3 regions of the Variovorax multivorans genome follow, and region 3 is predicted to be linked to each of the others. Evidence: predicted binding sites of a transcription regulator. Region 3 holds the regulator's gene; each other region holds the start of a gene.

Region 1 (7,642 bases), on a different contig from region 3:
AGCGCGATGTGCGGCGGAACGCCGGCCGGGCACATGCGCTGCAGGCCTTCCATCATGGCGCTGTAGGTGGCGGCCAGGCGCTGCACGTGCAGCGCCTCGAAGGCTTGCGGAAACTGCCGCGTGATGGCGAGGCGGTTTTCAAGCAGGTAGCCCAGGCCCGAGGGCGCCTGCGTGCGCTGCGAGACCACCCACCAGTTGCCGTCGGGACCGCGCGCGAGGTCGAAGGCGGTGATGTGCAGCCAGGTGTCGCCCGGCGGCTTCACGCCGTGCAGCGCGCGCAGGTAGCCGGGGTGGCCGCGCACCAGCGCCGGGGGAATGAGCCCTTCGGCCAGCAACTGCTGCGGGCCGTAGACGTCGGCCATCACGCGGTCGAGCACGCGCACGCGCTGCAGCACGCCGGCCTCGATCTGGCTCCAGCTTTCGGGCGAGACGATCAGCGGGAACAGGTCGAGCGACCAAGGCCGCTGCGGGCCATTGGCGTCGGCGTACACGTTGTAGGTGACGCCGTTGTCGCGGATCTGCCGCTCGAGGCTGGCCGCGCGCCGGGGCAGGTCGTTGAAGCCGCTCGGGCCGAGTTGTTCGAAGAAGGCGTTCCAGGCGGGCGTGAGCGGCGGTTGTTCGCCGGAGGGCCCCTGTGTCTGCGTCTGCGATTGAGACTGCGACGACTGCGATTGGGACTGCGACTGCCCAGCGGCCGGTGGCCGTTCGCCCGCGGCGTCGTACAGCAGCGGGGCGGGCGCAGGGGCTGGCGCAGCCCCCGGCACTGGTCGCACAGGCGCTACCGCCGTGGCCTGCCCACGCAGTTCGTCGAAATGGCCGGGCAGGGCCGGCGGGGCGAGCGCCGACGCCAGGGCCGCTGGAAACTCCAGTGCCTGGGCGTCGAACAGGGATTCGTTCAAAGGTTCCACAGGAGGGGGATTGTCACACTGCCTTCACGGGTATCCGTTTGGGCAGCGTGCTAAATGTCCCCTTATCGCCGCAGATCCAGCGTGAACGGGAATTCGCGGCTGCCCGGCAGCTCGATGGTCGCCGGGGGCGTGCGCATGAGTCCGGGCGTGTGGCCGGTGCGGGTGAAGCGCGAATGGCGGCGGCTTTCCGCCTCGTAGGCGTTGACCGGGAAGGTGTCGTAATTGCGCCCGCCCGGGTGGGCGACGAAGTACTGGCAGCCGCCCAGCGAGCGCTTCATCCAGGTGTCGACCAGGTCGAAGGTCAGCGGCGCGTGGGCCGGGATGCTCGGGTGCAGGGCCGAAGGCGGGTTCCAGGCCTTGTAGCGCACGCCGGCCACGAACTCGCCGACCACGCCGGTGGGCTGCAGCGGCAGCACCTTGCCGTTGACGGTGATGACGTGGCGGCTTTCGTTCAGGCCGGTCACGCGCACTTCGATGCGTTCGAGCGACGAATCGACGTAGCGCACCGTGCCGCCGGCCGAGCCTTCCTCGCCCATCACGTGCCAGGGTTCGAGCGCGTTGCGCAGCGAGAGCTCCACGCCCATCGCCTGCATCTGGCCCACCAGCGGGAAGCGGAACTCGAAGTGCGGCGCGAACCAGTCGGCATCGAAGGCGAAGCCGGCCTGGCGCATCTCGCTGATGACGTCGTCGAAGTCCATCTTGACGAAGGTCGGCAGCAGGAAGCGGTCGTGCAGCTCGGTGCCCCAGCGGGTAACGGGCGCCTTGTAGGGCTCGTCCCAGAAGCGGGCTACCAGCGCGCGAATGAGCAGTTGCTGCGCGATGCTCATGCGCGCATGCGGCGGCATTTCAAAAGCGCGCAGCTCCAGCAGGCCGAGGCGGCCGGTGCTCGAGTCGGGCGAGTAGAGCTTGTCGATGCAGAACTCGCTGCGGTGCGTGTTGCCCGACACGTCGATCAGGATGTTGCGCAGCGTGCGGTCGACCAGCCAGGCCGGCATGTTCTGGCCGTAGATCTCGCGGTTCTTGGCGATCTCTTTCAGGGCAATTTCCAGCTCGTAGACCTGGTCGTTGCGGGCCTCGTCCACCCGCGGCGCCTGGCTCGTCGGGCCGATGAACATGCCTGAGAACAGATAGCTCAGCGACGGATGGTTGTGCCAGTAGAGCAGCAGGCTGGCCAGCAGCTCGGGCCGGCGCAGGAACGGGCTGTCGGCGGGCGTGGCGCCGCCCATCACGAAGTGGTTGCCGCCGCCGGTGCCGGTGTGGCGGCCGTCGGTCATGAACTTCTCGGCCGACAGGCGGGTTTCGAACGCGGCGTTGTAGAGAAACTCGGTGTGGTCGACCAGTTCCTTCCAGTTGTGGGCCGGGTGGATGTTGACTTCGATCACGCCCGGGTCGGGCGTGACGGCCAGCATCTTCAGGCGCGGGTCGCGCGGCGGCGGGTAGCCTTCCATCACGATGCGCACGCCCAGGTCGCGCGCGGTGGCTTCGACTGCTGCGACCAGGTCGAGATAGTCCTCCAGGCGCGCGAGCGGCGGCATGAAGACGTAGAGCACGCCCGATGCATTGCCCTTTTTCTCGGCGGAGGGGCCGTTGGCGCGGCGTGGGTCGCGCACTTCGACGCACAGCGCGGTGCGCGTGACCCAGTGGGCTGATTCGCCGCGCAGCGGCTGGCGGGTGGTCGATTTGTCGGTGGACTCATCGGCCGCTGCTGCTGCTGCTGCCGTATCGCCGCTCGCCGCATCACCGGGGCTTTGCATGCGTAGCGACGCAGGCACCACTGGCGGCGTGCCGAAGGTGTAGGGCACGTCGCCGAGGCCTGCAGCACCGGCCACACCCGTGCTGTAGCGCGCACGGTAGTCGGCCGCGCTAGGCAGGGTGCCGCGTGGGGCGGTCGGGTCGCGCTCGATCAGGTAGGGGTAGTCGCCCTTGCTGGCCCACGGCTGCGAGTCGAGCGGCAGGCGGTAGCCCATGGGCGAGTCGCCCGGGATCAGGTAGAGCCGGTCGTCGCGCAGGAACCAGGGGCCGGTCTTCCAGGCCGGCCCTGCGAGCGCGGGGGCGTCGCCGTCCGCATTGCCGGGCTCGATGGGCAGCATGTAGCCGATCACCGCGTCGAGCTTCTGCGTGAACACGCGGCGCAGGCGCACGCGTTCGAGTTCGTCGTCGAGCTTCGACTCGAAGGGGTCGACGTTCACCGGCAGGCGGCGTTCGCGCCAGAGGTAGTAGTAGATGTCTTCGTAGCCGGGCTGGATGTAGCGCTCGGTCAGGCCGAGCTTGTGGGCCAGCACGGTGGTGAAGCGGCGCGCGTCTTCGCTGGTGTAGTGCGTGGGGAAGCGCTCGTCGGCAAACAGCTCGGGGTCGTGCCACAGCGTCTGGCCGTCGGCGCGCCAGAAGATCGACAGTGCCCAGCGCGGCAGTTGCTCGCCTGGGTACCACTTGCCCTGGCCGAAATGCAGGAAGCCGCCCTTGCCGTACTCGGCGCGCAGCTTGTGCACGAGCTCGGTGGCGTAGCCGCGCTTCGTGGGGCCGAGGGCGTCGGTGTTCCATTCGGGCGCGTCGCGGTCGCTGGTGGCCACGTAGGTCGGCTCGCCGCCCATGGTGAGGCGCACGTCGCCGGCCTTCAGGCGCGCGTCGACTGCGTCGCCCAGGGCCAGCACCTCGGCCCACTGCTCTTCGGTGTAGGGCTTGGTGACGCGCGGCGATTCGTAGATGCGCGTGACCTTCATCTCATGGCCGAACTCGACCTCGGATTCGTCGACCCCGCCCTCGATGGGCGCCGCGCTCGAAGGCGTGGGCGTGCAGGCCAGCGGAATGTGGCCTTCACCGGCCAGCAGGCCCGAGGTGGCGTCAAGGCCGATCCAGCCGGCGCCGGGCAGGAACACCTCGCACCAGGCGTGCAGGTCGGTGAAGTCGACCGTGGTGCCGCTCGGGCCGTCGAGCGCCTTCACGTCGGGCGTGAGCTGGATCAGATAGCCCGAGACGAAGCGCGCGGCCAGCCCGCAGTGGCGCAGCAACTGCACCAGCAGCCAGCCCGAGTCGCGGCAGGAGCCACTGCCGCTGGTGAGCGTTTCTTCCGGCGTCTGCACGCCGGGCTCCATGCGGATCAGGTAGTTGACGTCTTGCTGGACCTGCTGGTTGATGCCGACCAGGAAGTCGATGGTGCGCTGCTCCTTGCGATCGATCTTGTCGAGGTAGGCCTGCAGCAGCGGCGTGGGTGCTTCGGTGACGAGGTAGGGCGCGAGCTCTTCGGCCTGCGAGGCCGTGTACTTGAACGGAAAGTTCTCGGCCTGCGGCTCGAGGAAGAAGTCGAAGGGGTTGTAGACCGCCATCTCGACGACGAGGTCGACCGTGACCTTGAATTCGCGCGTCTTCTCGGGGAACACGAGCCGCGCCTGGTAGTTGGCGAACGGGTCCTGCATCCAGTTGACGAAGTGCTCGGCCGGCTCGACCCGCAGCGAATACGAGATGACGTTGCTGCGGCAATGCGGCGCGGGACGCAAGCGCACGACCTGTGGGCCCAACTGCACCAGGCGGTCGTATTTGTAGTGGGTGACGTGGTGGAGAGCGGCGTGAATGGACATGCGTTTTTGTGTGCAGTACTGCGAGATTGCATCGAAAAGATGTCTCTTGTGAGACGCATACTAGCCCAGATGCCAAGCAATTAACGCGCCACTGAGCGTGACTTTGGGGAGGGTTTGCATCATGGGTTCGGGAGTTTTTCGTTGACGCCGTTTCGTGCGTCTGGCGGTGCCATGGGTGGAGCGGGGGCGTTCGTGGCGCTGGGTGGCTCGCTGCTGGGAGCGGCCTTGCAGTTGCAGCAGGCGGTGCTTTGGCCGGCGTGGGCCTACGCCGGCTTGCTGTTCGTGGCAGTGGCCGGCCTGTGTTGGCGACGCATGCCGGGCAGGGGCCTGATGCTCATCGCCTTGCTATGCGGCGCTATGGCCGGCGCAGGGCTCGCGGGATGGCGCGCGGCGGTCTATGCGAGCGGCGCGCTCGACCCGGCGCTCGAAGGGCGCGACCTGCAGGTCACGGGCGTTGTGTCGGAGATGCCACAGCGCAACGAAGCTGGAACGCAGTTCCGCCTGGATGTCGAGTCCGCGGGCTGGGCCGATCCGGACGCACAGGGACAACCCGCCGTACCCGATCGCATTGCACTCGGCTGGTATGCCGAAGGCTCGAGCCTGTGGAGCCGGGCGTCCCAAAGCCGCGCGCCCTTGACCAGCACCGTCGGCCCCCTGCACGCCGGCGAGCGATGGCGACTGACGGTGCGTCTGAAGGCGCCGCACGGCAGCCGCAATCCCCATGGCTTCGACAGCGAACTCTGGATGTGGGAGCAGGGCCTGCATGCCAGCGGCTATGTGCGAACCGGTGCGCGCGATGCGGCGCCCATGCTGGTGGCAAGCACGTGGCGGCATCCCATCGAGCGCGCACGAGAAGCCGTACGCGACGGCGTCTTCGAACGCGTGCCCGACCGCGCCCAGGCGGGCGTGATCGCAGCCCTGGTCACTGGCGACCAGAGCGCCATCGACCGCTCTGGCTGGGACGTGTTCCGCGCGACGGGCGTGGCGCACCTGATGTCGATCTCCGGCCTCCACGTCACGATGTTTGCCTGGCTGGCCGCGCACATCGTCGGCCTGCTCTGGCGACGCAGCACGCGGCTGATGCTGCGCTTGCCCGCGCAACGGGCAGCGCTTGTCGGTGGCGTGCTGCTGGCCACGCTCTACGCGCTCTTCAGCGGCTGGGGCGTGCCCTCGCAGCGCACGGTGTGGATGCTGGCGACGGTCGCGTTGCTGCGCCTCACGGGCCGGCGCTGGCCTTGGCCGCACGTGTGGCTGCTGACGGCTGCGGTGGTGGTCGCGCTCGATCCGTGGGCCCTGATGCAGGCCGGCTTCTGGCTGAGCTTCGTGGCGGTGGGTGTGCTGTTCGCCACGGACGCTGCGGTGCCGGGCGAGCGGAAGACCGGCGCGTCTTTCCGTCTGTTGCAGTTCTTTCGCGAGCAATGGGTCATCACGCTGGCGATCACGCCGTTGAGCCTGCTGCTGTTCCAGCAGGTGTCACTGATCGGCCTGCTGGCCAATGCGGTGGCGATCCCCTGGGTCACGCTTGTGATCACGCCGCTGGCCATGCTGGGCGTGGCCGTGGCGCCGCTGTGGGACCTCGCAGCCCGGGCCGTGCAGGTGCTGACGCTGCTGCTGCAATGGCTGGCCGGGCTGCCGTATGCCACGCTGTCGATGGCCGCGCCGCCTTTGTGGATGGCCGCTTGCGGCGTGGCAGGCGGCGCATTGCTGGCCATGCGGCTGTCCTGGTCGCTGCGTGCCCTCGGCATTCCGCTGCTGCTGCCGGTGCTGCTGTGGCAGGCGCCCCGGCCGGCGACCGGCGAATTCGAGCTGCTCGCCGCCGACATCGGCCAGGGCAACGCGGTGCTCGTGCGCACTGCCACGCACAGCCTGCTTTACGACGCCGGCCCGCGCTACAGCCTCGAAAGCGATGCCGGCCATCGTGTGCTCGTGCCGCTGCTGCGGGCCTATGGTGAGCGCCTCGACACGCTGATGCTGAGCCACCGCGACACCGACCACACCGGCGGTGCGCCCGCGGTGCTCGCGATGCAGCCGCGGGCCGAGCTGCTGAGTTCCCTCGAAGCCACGCATCCGCTGCAGGCGACGCTGGCGGCACGGCGTTGCGAGGCGGGGCAGGCCTGGACCTGGGACGGCGTGCGCTTCGAGGTGCTGCATCCGTTCGACACCGACTACCGCAGCTTCACCAAGCCCAATGCCGTCTCGTGCGTGCTGCGTATAGGCAACGGGCGCGCAGCGGCGCTGCTGGCCGGCGATATCGAGCGGCTGCAGGAAACCGCGCTCGTCGTGCGCACACCGCAGCTGCTGCGGGCCGACGTGCTGCTGGCGCCGCACCATGGCAGCAAGACTTCGTCGAGCCCGGCCTTCCTCGATGCGGTGCAGCCGAGCATCGCCTTTGTCCAGGCGGGGTATCGCAACCGCTTCGGCCACCCGGCGCAGGAGGTGGCGGCGCGCTACCGGGACCGCGGCGTGCGGCTGGTCGAAAACGCTCGCTGCGGCGCCGCGCACTGGACCAGCACACGCCCCGCCGACGTGGCCTGCGAGCGCGAGCGCCACGCGCGGTACTGGCAGCACAGCCCTGAAATCGTGAACTAATTGTCAAAAGTAGCCCAAAAGGCCACTTGTCAGCGTGCTCGTACTGGCGTCCCATGCGTTGTATCGTTTGGCTACAACTCAGAAGAGGGGACAGTATGGACAACCGTCAAGGCCTTCGGTGGGACCTGTTTTCCGGGCATACGCCGTGACGGCCGCTGTTCCGGCCATCACCAGCACGAGCGCCGCGGCTGCGCCCGGCGCGCGGCTCAAGATGCACCGCGAAGGCCCGGTGCTGGTGCTGACGCTGAGCAACCCCGCGGCGCGCAATGCGCTCAATCCGTCGGTCTATCGCGCGGCCGCCAAGGCGATGCGCGCCACCTCGGGCTTTCGCACCGTGCGCGCCATCGTGCTGTGCGGGGAGGGCGACCATTTCAGCGGCGGCGGCGACCTGCGGCGCCTGGCGCGACAACGCAAGCTGCCGGCCGCCGAACAGCATGGCCACATCGATGCGCTGCACGAATGGATCATGGCGATCCAGGAGGCACCCCAGCCCGTCATTGCCGCCGTCGAGGGCGCGGCCATGGGCGGAGGCTTTTCGCTGTGCCTGGCCTGCGACCTGATCGTGGCCGC
Region 2 (7,642 bases), on a different contig from region 3:
GCCCTGACGGTGAATGAAGCCCGTCCGATGGAAGCTCGTCCCCCCCGTACCGGTGGTGGCGGCGGCTACGGCGGCGGTGGTGGTGGCGGCGGCTACGGTGGTGGTGGCGGCGGCGGTTACGGCGGCGGCGGCGGTGGCCGCAGCGGTGGTGGCGGCGGTTACGGCGGCGGCGGCGGTGGTCGCGGCGGCTACTAAGCCCTTCCCTCCAGAGCCTTCGGGCTTCTGAATAAAAAGCTCCTTCGGGAGCTTTTTTCGTTTGTGGCCCTCTGTGGCGCAGGGAGCGCCGAGGGAGAACCCTCGCCCTGCGGTAAGCATTTGTCCGTACCGGGCAGGTCAGCCAACGGTCAGGCCCGCAGAACGACCCTCACTCCTCCATACAAGAGGGGCGAGACGACATGCGCATCAAGAGTCAGGCTGACTTCTTTTCAGGAGTCATGTTCACCACCGTGGGGGGCGCCTTTGCGATAGGCGCGACCACCTACACCATCGGCGACGGCGCCCGCATGGGGCCGGGCTACTTCCCGCTCATGCTGGGCATCCTGCTGGCCATCCTCGGGGCCATCATCATGTTCCAGGCGCTGGTGGTCGAAACCACCGACGGCCACCCGATCGGCAAGTGGGCCTGGAAGCCGCTGGCCTTCGTGCTCGGCGCCAACCTGGCCTTCGGCGTGCTGCTGGGCGGCCTGCCCAGCATCGGGCTGCCGGCCATGGGGATGATCATCGCGATCTACGCGCTCACGATCATCTCGAGCATGGCGGGCGAGCACTTCAAGCTGCGCGACGTGCTGATCCTCTCGACCATCCTGGCGGCTGGCAGCTACGTGGCCTTCATCTGGGCGCTGAAGCTCCAGATCCAGGTCTGGCCCACTTTCATTTCGGGCTGAGGAGCGCACACCATGGACCTGATCCACAACCTTTCCATCGGTTTCGGCGTTGCCTTCACCTTCACCAACCTGCTGTATTGCCTGCTGGGCTGCATCCTGGGCACGCTGATCGGCGTGCTCCCGGGCATCGGCCCGGTCGCGACCATCGCGATGCTGCTGCCCGCCACGTACGCGCTGCCGCCCGTGTCGGCGCTGATCATGCTGGCCGGCATCTACTACGGCGCGCAGTACGGCGGCTCGACCACGGCCATTCTGGTGAACCTGCCCGGGGAGTCGTCCTCGGTGGTCACCTGTATCGACGGCTACCAGATGGCAAGGCAGGGCCGCGCGGGCCCGGCGCTCGCCGCGGCCGGCCTGGGCTCGTTCTTCGCGGGTTGCGTGGGCACGCTGATCCTGGCCGCCTTCGCGCCGCCGCTGACAGAGCTGGCTTTCAAGTTCGGCCCGGCCGAGTACTTCTCGCTGATGACGCTGGGCCTGATCGGCGCGGTGGTGCTGGCTTCGGGTTCGCTGCTGAAGGCGGTGGCGATGATCGTGCTGGGCCTGCTACTGGGCATCGTGGGCACTGATGTGAACTCGGGTGTCGCGCGCTACAGCTTCGACATTCCGGAACTCACCGACGGCATTGGCTTCGTGGTGATCGCCATGGGCGTGTTCGGCTACGGCGAAATCATCGGCAACCTCTCGCAGCCCGACGACGAGCGCGAAGTGTTCACGCACAAGGTCAAGGGCCTGTGGCCCACCAAGGATGACTTCAAGCGCATGCTGCCCGCGGTGCTGCGCGGCACAGCGCTGGGCTCGGCATTGGGCATCCTGCCCGGCGGCGGCGCGCTGCTGGCCTCGTTCGCCTCGTATGCGCTGGAGAAGAAGATCCGCATGCGCCCGGGCGAAGTGCCCTTCGGCAAGGGCAACATCCGCGGCGTGGCATCGCCCGAGTCGGCCAACAACGCCGGTGCGCAAACTTCCTTCATCCCGCTGCTGACGCTGGGCATTCCGCCCAACGCGGTGATGGCGCTGATGGTGGGCGCGATGACGATCCACAACATCCAGCCCGGCCCGCAGGTCATGACCAGCAACCCCGAGCTGTTCTGGGGCCTGATCGCCTCGATGTGGATCGGCAACGCGATGCTGATCATCCTGAACCTGCCGCTGATCGGCATGTGGATCAAGCTGCTGACGGTGCCCTACAAGTTCCTGTTCCCTGCCATCGTGCTGTTCTGCGCAATCGGCGTGTACTCGACCAACAACAACACCTTCGACGTGTGGATGGTGGCGGCCTTCGGCTTCATCGGCTACCTGTTCATCAAGCTGCGGACGGAGCCTGCGCCATTGCTGCTGGGCTTCATCCTGGGGCCGATGATGGAAGAGAACCTGCGGCGTGCGCTGCTGCTGTCGCGCGGTGCGTGGAGCGTGTTCGTCACCCGGCCGCTGTCGGCGGGGCTGCTGGTGGCGGCGGCTCTGCTGCTGGGCATCGTGCTCTTGCCCGCAATCAAGGCCAAGCGCGAGGAAGCCTTCGTCGAGGAGTGAGCGCTCCGGTCCTCACAAGAAGCCCCCACTCCGGGGGCTTTTTTCATTTGGGGCCTTTGTTCGGGGTGCGTGCCCCAAATGGACGCGCTCTTGTTGGTGCCCAGCAGGGTCGCCGACGGTGCCCGGAAACACGGCGAACAACGAGGCGCCCGTTACCACCAGCATTTTCATAAGGGGAGGATTGCCCCACCCGTGGCGCTATCAAAAAGGGAGCTGAAGATGCAGGTGTGTCAAGTCATGCAGGCATAAAAAAGGCGCCGACCAGCGGCGCCTTTCAAAGTCAAACACGGCATCTCGTACGGAGCCTTTGAAGCATTTTTATTGTTGCTTGGGGATTGTCTCCTCGGACCCTCGGCAGCACGAGCAGGGCCCGTTCGCGAGTGGGCAGACTTTAGGGTGCGCACCGCCTCAGTGCATTGGGAATTACCCGCTTTGCCTTACCGAGAAAGCCCGATTTGCGAACCAAAGTGTTTCTGATAGTTAACGATGTGGCACGACTTGTGCAGGCAGCACCAAGGTCCATCACTTCAAGAAGAAGAAACGGTCATGGCCCTGGCTCCGCACGCCTCCATCAACGCGGCAGACACCGCATGGATGATGACTTCGACCGCGCTGGTGCTGCTGATGACGCTGCCCGGCATCGCACTCTTCTATGCGGGCATGGTGCGCCGCAAGAACGTGCTGGCCACCATGGCGGGGGTGGTGGCGATTGCCGCGGCGGTCTCGCTGACCTGGTTCGCGGTGGGCTATTCGCTGGCCTTTACCGAGGGCTGGCCGTGGCTGGGCGGCACCGGGCGCTTCTGGTTCTCGGGCTTCGAGTATCTGAAGGAGGCCGGGCAGGTGGCGGTAAGCCACGTCGCGCCGAACGTGCCCGAGTCGGTCTACGCGATGTTCCAGCTGACCTTCGCGATCATCACCACCGCACTGGTGCTGGGCGCTTTTGTCGAGCGCATGCGCTTCTCGGCGATCCTGTGGTTCGCGCTGCTCTGGAGCGTGCTGGTGTATGCACCTGTCGCGCACTGGGTGTGGGAGCCGGGCGGCTGGCTCGCGCAGATGGGCGCGCTCGACTTTGCCGGTGGCTCGGTGGTGCACGTCAACGCGGGCATCGCGGGGCTGGTGTGCGCCTATGCGCTCGGGCCGCGCAAGGGCTACGGGCGCGAGGCCTTCGAGCCCTACAGCCTGGCGATGACGATGACGGGCGCGGGCCTGCTGTGGGTGGGCTGGTTCGGCTTCAATGCGGGCTCGGCGGTGGCGGCCGACGGGCGCGCGGGCCTGGCGATGCTGGTGACGCACATCGCGGCGGCGGCCGGCGCCATGAGCTGGATGCTGGGCGAATGGATCGTGCGGCGCAGGCCTTCGCTGCTGGGCCTGTGCTCGGGCCTGGTGGCCGGGCTGGTGGCCATCACGCCAGCGGCCGGCTTCGTCACGCCGCTGTCCGCGCTGGCCATCGGCGCCATCGCGGGGCTGGCCTGCTACTGGGGCGCCACCGGGCTCAAGCACCTGCTTGGCGCGGACGACTCGCTCGACGTGTTCGGCGTGCACGGCATCGGTGGCATCGTGGGCGCGCTGCTGACGGGCGTGTTCGCCGATGCGCGCATCTCGGGCGCCACGGGCGACGTGCTGACGCAGGCGATCGCCGTCGGCAGCGTGGCTATCTACAGCGCAACGGGGACGGCGGTGGTGCTGTTTCTGGTGCACATCATGGTCGGGTTGCGCGTCGATGCCGACAGCGAGGTGCTGGGCCTCGATCTTGCACAGCACAGAGAACATCTCGGGAGTAGTTGACCCACCGACGGAGGAACCATGCCATCCATGTCCGAAAGCGAACGCATCGCCCTTGCTGCCCGCCTTCACGTGGCGCTGCGGCGAAAGCATGGGCGCGTGACCGACACCGAGTGGATGGCGACCAACGCCGAGTACGCCGCCGAGATCGTGCGCATGACGCGCGCGCACGCTGCTGATACCAAGGACGAGGAGCTTTACCAACTGGCGATGCGGCTGGAGCAGGCGATGGAGCCGCTGGCGCGCGCTGCGCGGTTGGCGGCGCGGCAGCCTGATGGGACGCCGCCTACGCCGCCGCCTCGCTATGTGGGTGGATTGCGCTAGGTCTTTTCGGGGTGCGTGCGAATGACACCGGGTGCTCAGCTTGCAGCCAGCGCTGCCTTGCGAATCGACTGCAGCGTGCTTCCCGGGGTGATCGCTTCCGGATCGAGCAGGCAATGCAGGATGGCCGGCTTGCCGCTGGCACGCGCACGAGCCAGTGCGGGGCCGAATTCTTCGGTGCTGGTCACACGTTCGCCGTGGCCGCCGAACACTTCGGCATAGCCGCGGAAGTCTGGGTTCTTCAACTGCGTGGCGCTGATGCGGCCGGGGTAGTGCTTTTCCTGGTGCATGCGGATCGTGCCGTACATGGCGTTGTCGAGCAGCACCACGATGATCGGCAGGCCGTACTGCACGGCCGTCGCGAACTCCTGGCCGTGCATCATGAAATCGCCGTCGCCCGCAAACACGACCACTTCGCGCTGCGGCCACAGCCGCTTGGCGCCGACGCCGGCCGGCAGGCCGTAGCCCATCGAGCCACTGGTGGGCGCGAGCTGGCTGGCATAGGAGCGAAACGGCCAGAACCGGTGCACCCAGGTGGCGAAGTTGCCTGCGCCGTTGCAGAAGATGGTGTCGGCCGGCAACACCTCGCGCAGGTGCTGCATGACCTCGCCCATCTGCAGCGGGCCTGGAATGTGGATGGGAGCCGGGTCGCTCCAGCGCAGGAAGTCTTCGCCGGCGGTCTTCGTTTCTGCCTGCCATGCCGGCGTCTGCACGGGGCGCAGCGTGGACACGGCCTCGGCAAAAGCCTGCGGCGTGGCGTGGATGCCCTGGGCCGGGCGATAGAGCTTGCCGAGCTCGTCGGCGTCGGCATGCACATGCACCAGCGCCTGCTTCGGCTGCGGAATGGCCAGCAGCTCGTAGCCCTGCGACGGCACTTCCGACAAACGCCCGCCGACCAGCAGCACGAGGTCGGCGTTGCGGATGCGCTCCAGCATGCGCGGGTTGGCGCCCAGGCCCAGGTCACCTGCGTAGCAGGGGTGCTCGGCCGACATCAGCATCTGGCGGCGGAACGAGCAGTACACGGGCAGCGAGAACGCGGCCGCGAAATCTGCGAACTGCTGCGTGGCCTTCTCCGACCAGCGGCTGCCGCCCAGGATGACCACCGGGCGCTGCGCCTGCGACAGTCGCTGCTGCAGCTCTGCGAGTTGCGCCGCACCGGGATGGGTTTCCGTCACCGCGTAGGGCTGCGCGTCGGCCACTGTCGCGGCCTCGGTCAGCATGTCTTCGGGCAGCGCGATAACCACAGGACCGGGCCGGCCCGAGGTTGCGACATGGAAGGCGCGCGATACCAGCTCGGGCACGCGCGCCGGATCGTCGATCTGCACCACCCACTTGGCCATGGTGCCGAACACCGCGCCGTAGTCCAGCTCCTGGAAGGCTTCGCGGCCCAGTGCATCGCGCGCGACCTGGCCGACGAACAACAGCAGCGGTGTCGAATCCTGGTGCGCGATGTGCACGCCGGCCGCCGCGTTGGTAGCGCCCGGGCCGCGCGTGACGAAGCACACGCCCGGCTTGCCGGTGAGCTTGCCCTGTGCCTCGGCCATCATCGTCGCGCCGCCTTCCTGGCGGCACACGGTCACGTCGATGGATGCGTCATGCAACGCGTCGAGCACGGCAAGAAAGCTTTCGCCGGGCACGCAGAACAGTTGCTTGACGCCGTGGGTGATGAGCTGGTCGACCAGGATCTGGCCGCCGGTGCGAGGTGAGGTCATGCGGTTTCCAATGAAATGAAGGAGGTCATTCGAGCGCGGCGCAGGCAGCGATGATGCGCGCGCACGCCTCTTCCAGCTGCGCCATCGACGTCGCATACGAAATGCGGAAGTACGGCGCCAGCCCGAACACGCTGCCCGGCACCACCGCCACCTCGAAGTCCTGCAGCAGGTAGCGGCAGAAGTCGCTGTCGGTCTGCAACAGCGCGCCGCCTCGGGTGCGCTTGCCGAGCACGCCGGCGCAGCTCGCGAAGGTATAGAACGCGCCTTCCAGCACGCGGCAGTGCAGCCCCGGCGCGCGGTTCAGCGCGGCGACCACGAAGTCACGCCGCGCCTGGAAGTCGGCGCAGCGCTCGGCCACGATGTCCTGCGGTCCGGTCAGCGCCTCGATGGCAGCGGCCTGGCTGATGGACGAGGGGCAGGAGGTCGTCTGGCTCTGCACCACGGCCATGGCCGCGATCAGCGCGCGCGGCCCGGCGCCGTAGCCCACGCGCCAGCCAGTCATTGCGTAGGCCTTCGACACGCCGTTGATGGTCAGCGTGCGTTCGCGCAGGCGCGGCTCCACGGCCACCGGCGTCGCAAACGCCAGCCCGTCGTAGAGGATGTGTTCGTAGATGTCGTCCGCCAGCACCCAGACTTGCGGATGCCGCAGCAGCACCTCGCACAGCGGCTTCAGCTGCGCTGCGCTGTAGGCTGCGCCGCTCGGGTTCGACGGCGAGTTGATGAACAGCCAGCGCGTGCGCGGTGTGATCGCTTCTTCGAGCTGCGCGGCATCGAGCCGGAAACCGTTCTCCCCGGTGCATGCCACCGGCACAGGCACGCCGCCGCAGATCTGCACGATGTCGGCGTACGAGGTCCAGTACGGCGCGGGCAGGATCACCTCGTCGCCGGGGTTCAGGCTGGCCATCAGCGCGTTGAAGATCACCTGCTTGGCGCCTGCGCTCACGCTGATTTCGTCAAGAGCAAAGTCGAGCGCGTTGTCGCGCTTGAACTTGAGTTGCACCGCCGCCTTCATCGCCGGGCTGCCGTCGAGCACCGTGTAACGTGTGTCGCCGCGCCCTATGGCGCGCACTGCGGCCTCGCGCACGTTCTGCGGCGTGTCGAAGTCAGGCTCGCCCGCGCCCAGCACGATCACCGGACGGCCCGCGCGCTTGAGGGCGTTGGCGTGGTCGGTGATGCGCAGGATCTCCGAGACACCGATGGCGCGCACGCGCTGCGCCGGCTGAAAAGCGAGAGGGGCAACGGTATCTGCTGTCACTTGGCGTAGGCCTCCAGTGGCTTGTCGTTGGGTTCGAGCATCAGCTGCTTCAGCGCCGGGCTCATCGGCAGGTTCAGGCTCGTGTTCTTCGGCGGAATGGCCGCCACGAACCACTTGGTGTAGATCTTCTCGAGGTCGCCGCTCTTCATCATGCGACGCAGCGA
Region 3 (7,642 bases):
GCAGCTGGCCGGCTACCGCATCAGCCACACGCTGATGTACCTGCTGTTCTTCGCGGTGCCGCTGTCCGGCTGGGCCTACAGCTCGGCCATGGGCATGCCGGTCGCGTGGTTCGGCGTGCTGCCGCTGCCCGACTTCGTGCCGGTCGACCACGACTTCGCCGAGGCGGTGCTGCAGCCGCTGCACCGCAACTGCGCCTTCGTGCTGGCGGGCGTCACGCTGCTGCACGTGGCTGCCGTGCTCAAGCACCACTGGATCGACCGCGACGGTCTTCTGAAACGCATGTGGCCGGGGCCACGCAAGGAATCTGCTCGATGATGAAGCGCCTGTTTTTCCGCCTCTTGCCGCCGCTCGCGGCGCTGGCCTTCGCCATCGCGTTGCCGGCCGGCGCCGAGCCTGCGGCCGCGAAGCTCGTCGCCGACAAGAGCCAGATCGTCTTCGTCACCAAGCAGATGGGCGTGCCGGTGGAAGGCACGTTCAAGAAGTTCGACGCACACGTCGCCTTCGATCCGAAGAAACCCGAGGGCGGCAGCGTCGCGCTGCAGATCGACACGGCCAGCGCCGGCTTCGGCGTTCCGATGAGCGATGCCGAGCTGCCCAAGCAGTCGTGGTTCGACGCCGCGCATTTCCCGCAGGCGAGCTTCCAGTCGAGCGCCATCAAGGCGCTGGGCGACGGCAAGTTCGAGATGGCGGGCAAGCTCACCATCAAGGGCACGGCCAAGTACGTGACGGTGCCCGTCAGCATCGCAGCGGCCGGCGGCAACTACGCGGTGGCCACCGGAAGCTTTACGATCCAGCGGCTCGACTACAAGGTGGGCGACGGCGAATGGACCGACACATCGATGGTCGGCAACGAGGTGCAGGTGCGCTTCAAGTTCACGCTCGCGGGCCTCGGGCCGCTGTGAACCGCCTGGCCGATCCGCCTTCTTCCATCCGTTTTTCTCTTTCATGATCCACACCACCACCGCCATGAAAAAGCTTCTTCTCGCCATGGCCCTGTCGGCGTCCGCCGCGTTCACCGGTGCCAGCGCACAGGAACAACAGCCATCGGGGTTCGCGCCAGCCGTGGCCGCAAAGCCCACGGGCGGACCGGTGAAAAACGCCAACTACGTCGTCGACCCGACGCACACCTTCGTGATGTACGAAATGGGCCATTACGGCACCACCACCAACCGCGGGCGCTTCAGCACCAAGGACGGCTCGGTGCAGATCGACGGCACCGGCGCCAGCGGCAAGGTCGACATCACGATGGACATCAGCTCCATCAACACCGGCGTCGACCTGCTCAACCGCCACGTGCAGAGCAAGGACTTCTTCAACGTGGCGGAGTTTCCGACCGGCCGCTTCGTGGCCGAGCGCATCGACTTCAGCGGCGACAAGGTGGTCGACGTGCCCGGCACGCTCACGCTGATGGGCCAGACCAAACCGGTGACGCTGAAGGCCGTGCGCTTCAACTGCTACCTGAGCCCGCTGATCAACCGCCAGGTGTGCGGCGGCGACTTCGAGACCACGGTGGAGCGCAGCGACTGGGGCATCACCTGGGGGCTGAACTTCGGCTTCGAGAACAAGGTGAAGCTGCTGGTGCAGGTCGAAGCGGTCAACGTGCAGTGACACGGGAGGCAAGGCCATGATGGACACCACCCTTTCCCTGCTCGGCATCGCCGGCGCCATGACTGTGGGCGCGATGAGCCCCGGCCCAAGTTTCGTGATGGTGGCCCGCACCGCCGTGAGCTCTCGCGCCGACGGACTGGCTGCCGCGTTGGGCATGGGCGCTGGCGGGCTGGTCTTCGCGATCGCCGCGCTGGCCGGGCTGCAGGCGGCGTTCCTGGCCGTGCCGACGCTGTACGTGGCCATCAAGGGCCTGGGCGGCGCCTACCTCGTCTACCTGAGCATCCGGATATGGAGCGGCGCGCGCCAGCCGCTGGCGGTGACGCAGGAAACGGGCGCCTCGCCGCGCCAGCAGGGCCGCAGCGGCCACACCTTCCTGCTGGGCCTGGCCACGCAGGTCAGCAACCCGAAGACTGCCGTGGTCTACGCCAGCATCTTCGCGGCCTTCCTGCCGCGCGAGGTGCCGCTGGTGCTGGCACTGGCGGTGCCGGCAGTCATCTTCTGCATCGAGACGGGGTGGTACGCCATCGTCGCTCTCGCACTGTCCTCGGCGGCGCCGCGTTCGGCCTACCTGCGCTACAAGGTCTGGATCGACCGCGCAGCCGGCGGCGTGATGGGCTTGCTGGGACTGCGGCTCGTGTGGTCGGCCGTACGCGGCACCTGAAGGGCCTACGCTACAACAGGCTCTCCGGCGTCAGCGGCGCCAGAATCTCGAGCATGGTCCGGTCCCAGAAGCCGGAGTCGGGCTCCTCGGTCAGCACGGTGAGCTTGCCGGCATCGTCGCTGACCCATTCGATGCGCGACTCGTTGCTGCCCTCGGCAAAGCGCAGCCGGTACGCACCCTGCTGCTTGAGCACGTCGATGAGCTTCAGCGCCTGCTGCGCCATCTCGGGGCTGCGAATGAAGAGGCCTATCTCGGTGTTGTACGTCTCCGAGCGCGGGTCGAAATTCATCGAGCCGACGAAAAGAATGCGCCGGTCGATCACCGCCGACTTGGCGTGCAGCCTGCCTACCGAAGTGCCGAACAGGCCGAGTCGCACGCTGCGCCGGGTGCGGGTGGAACTCAGCTCGTAGAGGTCGGCGCCGAGCTTGAGCATGTCGGGCCGGTAGCGGCGGTAGGCGGTGTGCACCAGCGGCTCGTCGGTGGCGGCCAGCGAATTGGTGACCACGCTGATCTTCACGTTGCGGCCCCGGATCTCGCGCATCACCTCCAACCCCGAGGCGCCCGGAATGAGGTAGGGCGAGACGATGGTCACCTCGGAGCGCGCGCGGCGCATCTGCTCGACCACGTTGTAGCGCACGCTGTCGACGTCCAGCAACGGCACGCCGCCGTAGGAGGCGGTCTTGCCGATCACGCGCTCGGGCGAATCGGCGTAGGCCTCTGCGGTGGCCCAGATCAGGCCGAGCTTGCCGGCGTTCAGGTCTTCCGCCATCGGGCTGTAGCCGAGCAGGTCGTTGGGCGCGGGCGGCGGCGGCGGTGGCGTGGTGTCGGGGCCGGTGGCGACGTCGAAGCGCTTCTGCAGTTCCTCGCGCGACAGGTCGCTGGCCACCACCGACTGGACCGGCCGCACGTAGATGCTGTTCCAGTACTGGTCGAACAGGCTGCCCAGCCGCGGGATCAGCGCGCCGGTGACGAAGGTGTCGAGGTCGAGGAAGTTCTCGCCCGCGGTGCGCCTGAAGTACTGGTTGCCGATGTTTCGCCCGCCCGCCACCGCCATCGCGCCGTCGGCAATGAACAGCTTGTTGTGCATGCGGCGGTTGACGCGGCTGAAGTCGAAGAGCGAGGCGCTGAAGCGCTTCAGCAGGCTGCCGCGCCCGGCCGGGAACGGGTTGAACAGCCGCAGCTCCACGTTGGGCGTGGCGGCGAGGCCGAGCAGCAGCTCGTCCTCGCCGGAGGTGTAGAGGTCGTCCATCAACAGCCGCACGCGCACGCCGCGCAGTGCGGCATCGCGCAGGGTGCGCATCAGGTAGCGGCCGGTCTCGTCGTTCTCGATCTGGTAGTACTGCACGTCGAGCGTGCGCTGCGCGCGGCGGGCCAGCTGGATGCGGGTATCGAAGGCGAAGTCGCCGCCGGGCATCAGGCGAAAGCCGCTCAGGTCGGGGTCGGGCTGCGAGGCCAGCGCGATCTTTCCGAGAGCGGTGTCGGCCGACACGGTCATGGCCTTGGTGGGCGGGCGCGGTGCCTCGTCGGGCAATGTGGCGCAGCCTGCGAACAGCAAGACCGCCGCCATGACGAAAACCCAATGCCCACAACGCGACAGCGACAGCAGGCGACGGGTCATCGGCGTCTTTCTACAGGGCCTTGCGAAGGTTGGCGGGCGCAATGCGCAGCGCCTCGCGGTACTTGGCCACGGTGCGACGCGCGCACTCGATGCCCTGCTCTTTCAGCATCTCGGAGATCTGGCTGTCCGACAGCGGCTTCTTGATGCTCTCCGAGCTGACGAACTGCTTGATCAGCGCGCGCACCGCGGTGCTCGATGCATTGCCGCCGGTCTCGGTGCCCAGCGCCGAGCCGAAGAAGTACTTGAGCTCGACCGTGCCGAAGGGCGTGGCCATGTACTTGGCGGTGGTCACGCGCGAGATGGTCGATTCGTGCAGGCCCAGCTCGTCGGCGATCTCGCGCAGCACCAGCGGACGCATCGCAAGCTCGCCGTGCACGAAGTAGCTCTTCTGCCGCTCGACGATCGCGTTGCTCACGCGCAGGATGGTGTCGAAGCGCTGCTGGATGTTCTTGATGAACCAGCGCGCTTCCTGCAGCCGCTGCGACAGCGCCTGGCTGCCTTCGCCCTTGTGCGACTTGAGTGCGCCGGCGTAGATGTCGTGCACGCGCAGGCGCGGCATCACCTCGGGGTTCAGCATAACGCGGAACTTCACGTTGGTGCCGCGGCCCGTCTTGGTGACTATGACGTCGGGAATGACGATGTTGCGCTCGACGTCGACGAAGCGCCGGCCCGGCTTGGGCTCGAGCCGCGCAATGATCTGCAGCGCCGAGCGCACCAGTTCCTCGTTGCTGCGGGTGAGCGTGGCCAGGCGCTTGAAGTCGCGGCGCGCGAGCAGCTCCATTGGCTGCTTGCAGATGGCAATGGCGATCTTGCGGACCAGCTCTTCTTCGTCGGTCTCGTCCTCGCGGGCCAGGGCGCGCAGCTGGATGCCCAGGCATTCGCCGAGGTCGCGCGCGCCGACGCCGGCCGGCTCCAGGCTCTGCAGCAGGCCGAGCGCCACCTGAAAGTGATGCACGAGGTCGTCGAACTGGTCGTTGTCGTCGCCGGCCAGGCCCGAGGCCAGTGCGGGCAGCGAGTCTTCGAGGTAGCCGTCGTCGTTGAGCGATTCGATGAGAAAGCGCAGCGCGGCGCTGTCGTTTTCGTTCAGCCGCAGGCTCAGCGCCTGGCGGTGCAGGAAGGACTGCAGCGATTCCTGGCTGCGCGCGAGTTCGGTGGCGTCGGCGCGTTCGTCATCACCCAGGTTGTTCTGGCGCGCGGGCGCGTCGCTGCCCCATTCGCTGTCGTCGGGCGCCATGTCGACGGTGCCGTCGCCTTCCCAGTCGGGCTCGCGCTCGGTGATTTCGGCGGCGGGGCCGTCGGTGTCGGCCGTGGTGGTGGTGCTTGTTTCGGTGGAAGCAGTGGACGCGCTGGCGGCGGGGGAAGCGAAGTCGCTCTCGCCGTCGCCGCTATCGCCGCCGTCGTCGCGCGGCACCGGGGCATCGGCCGTGTCGAGCCCGAATTCCTCGCGCGCCGCTTCTTCAGCCGTGCGCTCGAGGAACGGGTTCTCGTCGAGCATCTGCTCCACCTCCTGGCTCAGTTCGAGCGTGGAGAGTTGAAGCAGCCTGATCGACTGCTGCAGCTGTGGCGTCAACGCCAGATGCTGCGAAACGCGAAGGGATAGCCCTTGCTTCATGGGAACCGCCCCCGCCCTTACATGCGGAAGTGTTCGCCCAAGTACACCCTGCGTACCTCGGCGTTGTCGACGATCTCCGAGGGTGTGCCTTGTGCCAGCACATGCCCGTCGCTGATGATGAAAGCGTGATCGCAGATGCCCAGCGTTTCACGCACGTTGTGGTCGGTGATGAGCACGCCGATGCCGCGCTCCTTCAGGAAACTGATGATCCGCTGGATTTCGATCACGGCGATCGGGTCGATGCCGGCGAAGGGCTCGTCCAGCAGGATGAAGCGCGGCTGCGTGGCCAGCGCACGCGCAATTTCGACGCGGCGGCGCTCGCCGCCCGACAGCGCGAGCGCGGGCGAATCGCGCAGGTGGTCGACGCGCAGGTCGGCCAGCAGTTCGGCCAGGCGCTCGTCCATGTGCTGCTTCGACAGCGGCGCCATCTTGCCGTTCTCGTCGGGCTCGCTCTGGAGCTCGAGCACGGCGCGCACGTTTTCCTCGACCGTGAGCTTGCGGAAGATCGAGGCTTCCTGCGGCAGGTAGCTCAGGCCCATGCGGGCGCGGCGGTGAATGGGCATGTGGGCGATGGGCTCGCCGTCGATGCTGATGTCGCCCGCGTCGGCGCGCACCAGCCCCACGATCATGTAGAACGAGGTGGTCTTGCCCGCGCCGTTCGGCCCGAGCAGCCCGACGACTTCGCCCTTCTGCACGTCGAGCGAGACGTCTTTCACGACCGTGCGGCTGCCATAGCTCTTCTTCAGGCCGCGCGCGATCAGGCGGCTGCCCGGTGCGCCGTTGGCGTCCTGCGTTCCAGCGGTTTCGATCACTTGCGGGTTTCTCCCTGGTCACTGAGCGTGGTGCTCGGGCGCAGGCCCTTGCCGGGTGCGGGCGTGGGCGCCGGCGGCGCCGCCTTCGCACCGGCCGGGGCCGAGGCACCGGCCGCCGGTGCGGTGGCGGCCTTGGGGGTCAGGATGGTCTTGACGCGCCCGCCCGGGGTGGACGCGTTGACGGCGGTGTTCGGCGGCACGGTGGAACCGTTGACCGTGTAGGTGTCGTTGCTCTGGTCGTAGACGATCAGCGCGCCCTGGCTTTCGTCGTTCGGCGTGGCGCCGAGCAGGCGGCGCATGGTGGCGTTGCGGATGAACTTGACGTTGTCGGCACGGCTGTCGTACTCGATGACTTCCGATTCGCCCTCGATCCACTCGTCGGGCGCGTTGCGCTTCTGCTTGTAGTAGGCCCGCTTGCCCGGAGCCGCCGTGACCACGCCGTACTGGTAGCCCTCGGGGTCCTGGCGTACATCCATGCGTGCGCCACGGATGATGATCGTGCCCTTCGTAACGAGCACGTTACCGGTGAACACGCTGGTCTGCTTCAGGTCGTCGTAACGCATCGAGTCCGACTCGATGTTCATCGGCTTGGTGCGGTCGGCGGTTTCGGCCAGTGCGCCCGAGGCAAGGCCGGCCAGCAACAGCGCGCCGACAGCCAGGCGGCCGATGCGACGGAAGAAGGGAGTGGTGGGGTGAGAGTGCAATGTCATAGAGGCACGAAACTTGCTCGGCATTGTATGCGGCTGATTGCGTCAGCCCCGCACGCACAGATGAAAAAGCCCGCCGATGCGGGCTTGACTTTCTTCCTGGATTCCTCTCAGGAACACCGCGGAACCGGCTCCGCCGGTCCGCGATCTTGGGGGGGTCAGCCCTTCTTTGCTTCGCCGATCAAGTAGTTCACGACCTGAAGCACTTTGGTCATGTTGCCGGCGGTTTCGCCGTCCACATACCAGCGGCCGGCCACGGCCATTGCCGGCACGCCAGCCACCTTGTAGGCGTCGGTCATTTGCGAGGCGCGCTTGGCCTTGCTGGCCACGCCGAACGAGGTGAAGACTTCCTTGAACTTGGCGCCGTCCAGGCCGTTCGCGGCGGCCCAGGCAATGATGTTGGCGTCGCCGTTCACGTTCTGGCGCTGCGCGTGGATCGCGTTGAACACCTTCGGCTGATATTCGTCGACCTTGCCCATGGCCTCGAGCGCGTAGTACAGGCGCTGCTTGGCTTCGACGTCGTTGCCCACGAAAGGCACAGGGATGCGGCGGAAGGCGACTTCCTTGGGCACGGTCTTGATCCAGGCTTCCAGCGCCGGCTCGAAGTCGTTGCAATGCGGGCA

The links. The regulator sigma-54, encoded in region 3, starts transcription at its own class of promoters, with help from an activator protein. The targets are predictions, from matches to a motif close to TGGCANGNAANCTGCTTT.
Region 1: ACSFCA_RS13505 (transglutaminase family protein) is a predicted target of sigma-54. The motif match lies at 4,557-4,574, and genes of this name have one in related genera.
Region 2: ACSFCA_RS26275 (ammonium transporter) is a predicted target of sigma-54. The motif match lies at 2,898-2,915, and genes of this name have one in related genera.

Annotation. Positions count from the first base shown of each region.
Region 1 covers NZ_JBPJZL010000005.1:40,607-48,248, reverse strand. The annotation lists gene ACSFCA_RS13510 (circularly permuted type 2 ATP-grasp protein) at 1-908, opposite strand, end outside; gene ACSFCA_RS13505 (transglutaminase family protein) at 971-4,483, opposite strand; gene ACSFCA_RS13500 (DNA internalization-related competence protein ComEC/Rec2) at 4,655-7,072, shown strand; gene ACSFCA_RS13495 (oxepin-CoA hydrolase, alternative type) at 7,218-7,642, shown strand, end outside.
Region 2 covers NZ_JBPJZL010000011.1:80,770-88,411, forward strand. The annotation lists gene ACSFCA_RS26260 (RNA recognition motif domain-containing protein) at 1-195, shown strand, start outside; gene ACSFCA_RS26265 (tripartite tricarboxylate transporter TctB family protein) at 396-884, shown strand; gene ACSFCA_RS26270 (tripartite tricarboxylate transporter permease) at 897-2,408, shown strand; gene ACSFCA_RS26275 (ammonium transporter) at 2,955-4,193, shown strand; gene ACSFCA_RS26280 (hypothetical protein) at 4,212-4,514, shown strand; gene ACSFCA_RS26285 (thiamine pyrophosphate-binding protein) at 4,550-6,223, opposite strand; gene ACSFCA_RS26290 (pyridoxal phosphate-dependent aminotransferase) at 6,249-7,478, opposite strand; gene ACSFCA_RS26295 (amino acid ABC transporter substrate-binding protein) at 7,475-7,642, opposite strand, start outside.
Region 3 covers NZ_JBPJZL010000015.1:34,512-42,153, forward strand. The annotation lists gene ACSFCA_RS29945 (cytochrome b) at 1-316, shown strand, start outside; gene ACSFCA_RS29950 (YceI family protein) at 316-903, shown strand; gene ACSFCA_RS29955 (YceI family protein) at 968-1,609, shown strand; gene ACSFCA_RS29960 (LysE family translocator) at 1,626-2,270, shown strand; gene ACSFCA_RS29965 (phospholipase D family protein) at 2,281-3,888, opposite strand; gene rpoN (RNA polymerase factor sigma-54) at 3,899-5,500, opposite strand; gene lptB (LPS export ABC transporter ATP-binding protein) at 5,518-6,312, opposite strand; gene lptA (lipopolysaccharide transport periplasmic protein LptA) at 6,309-7,022, opposite strand; gene ACSFCA_RS29985 (thiol:disulfide interchange protein DsbA/DsbL) at 7,178-7,642, opposite strand, start outside.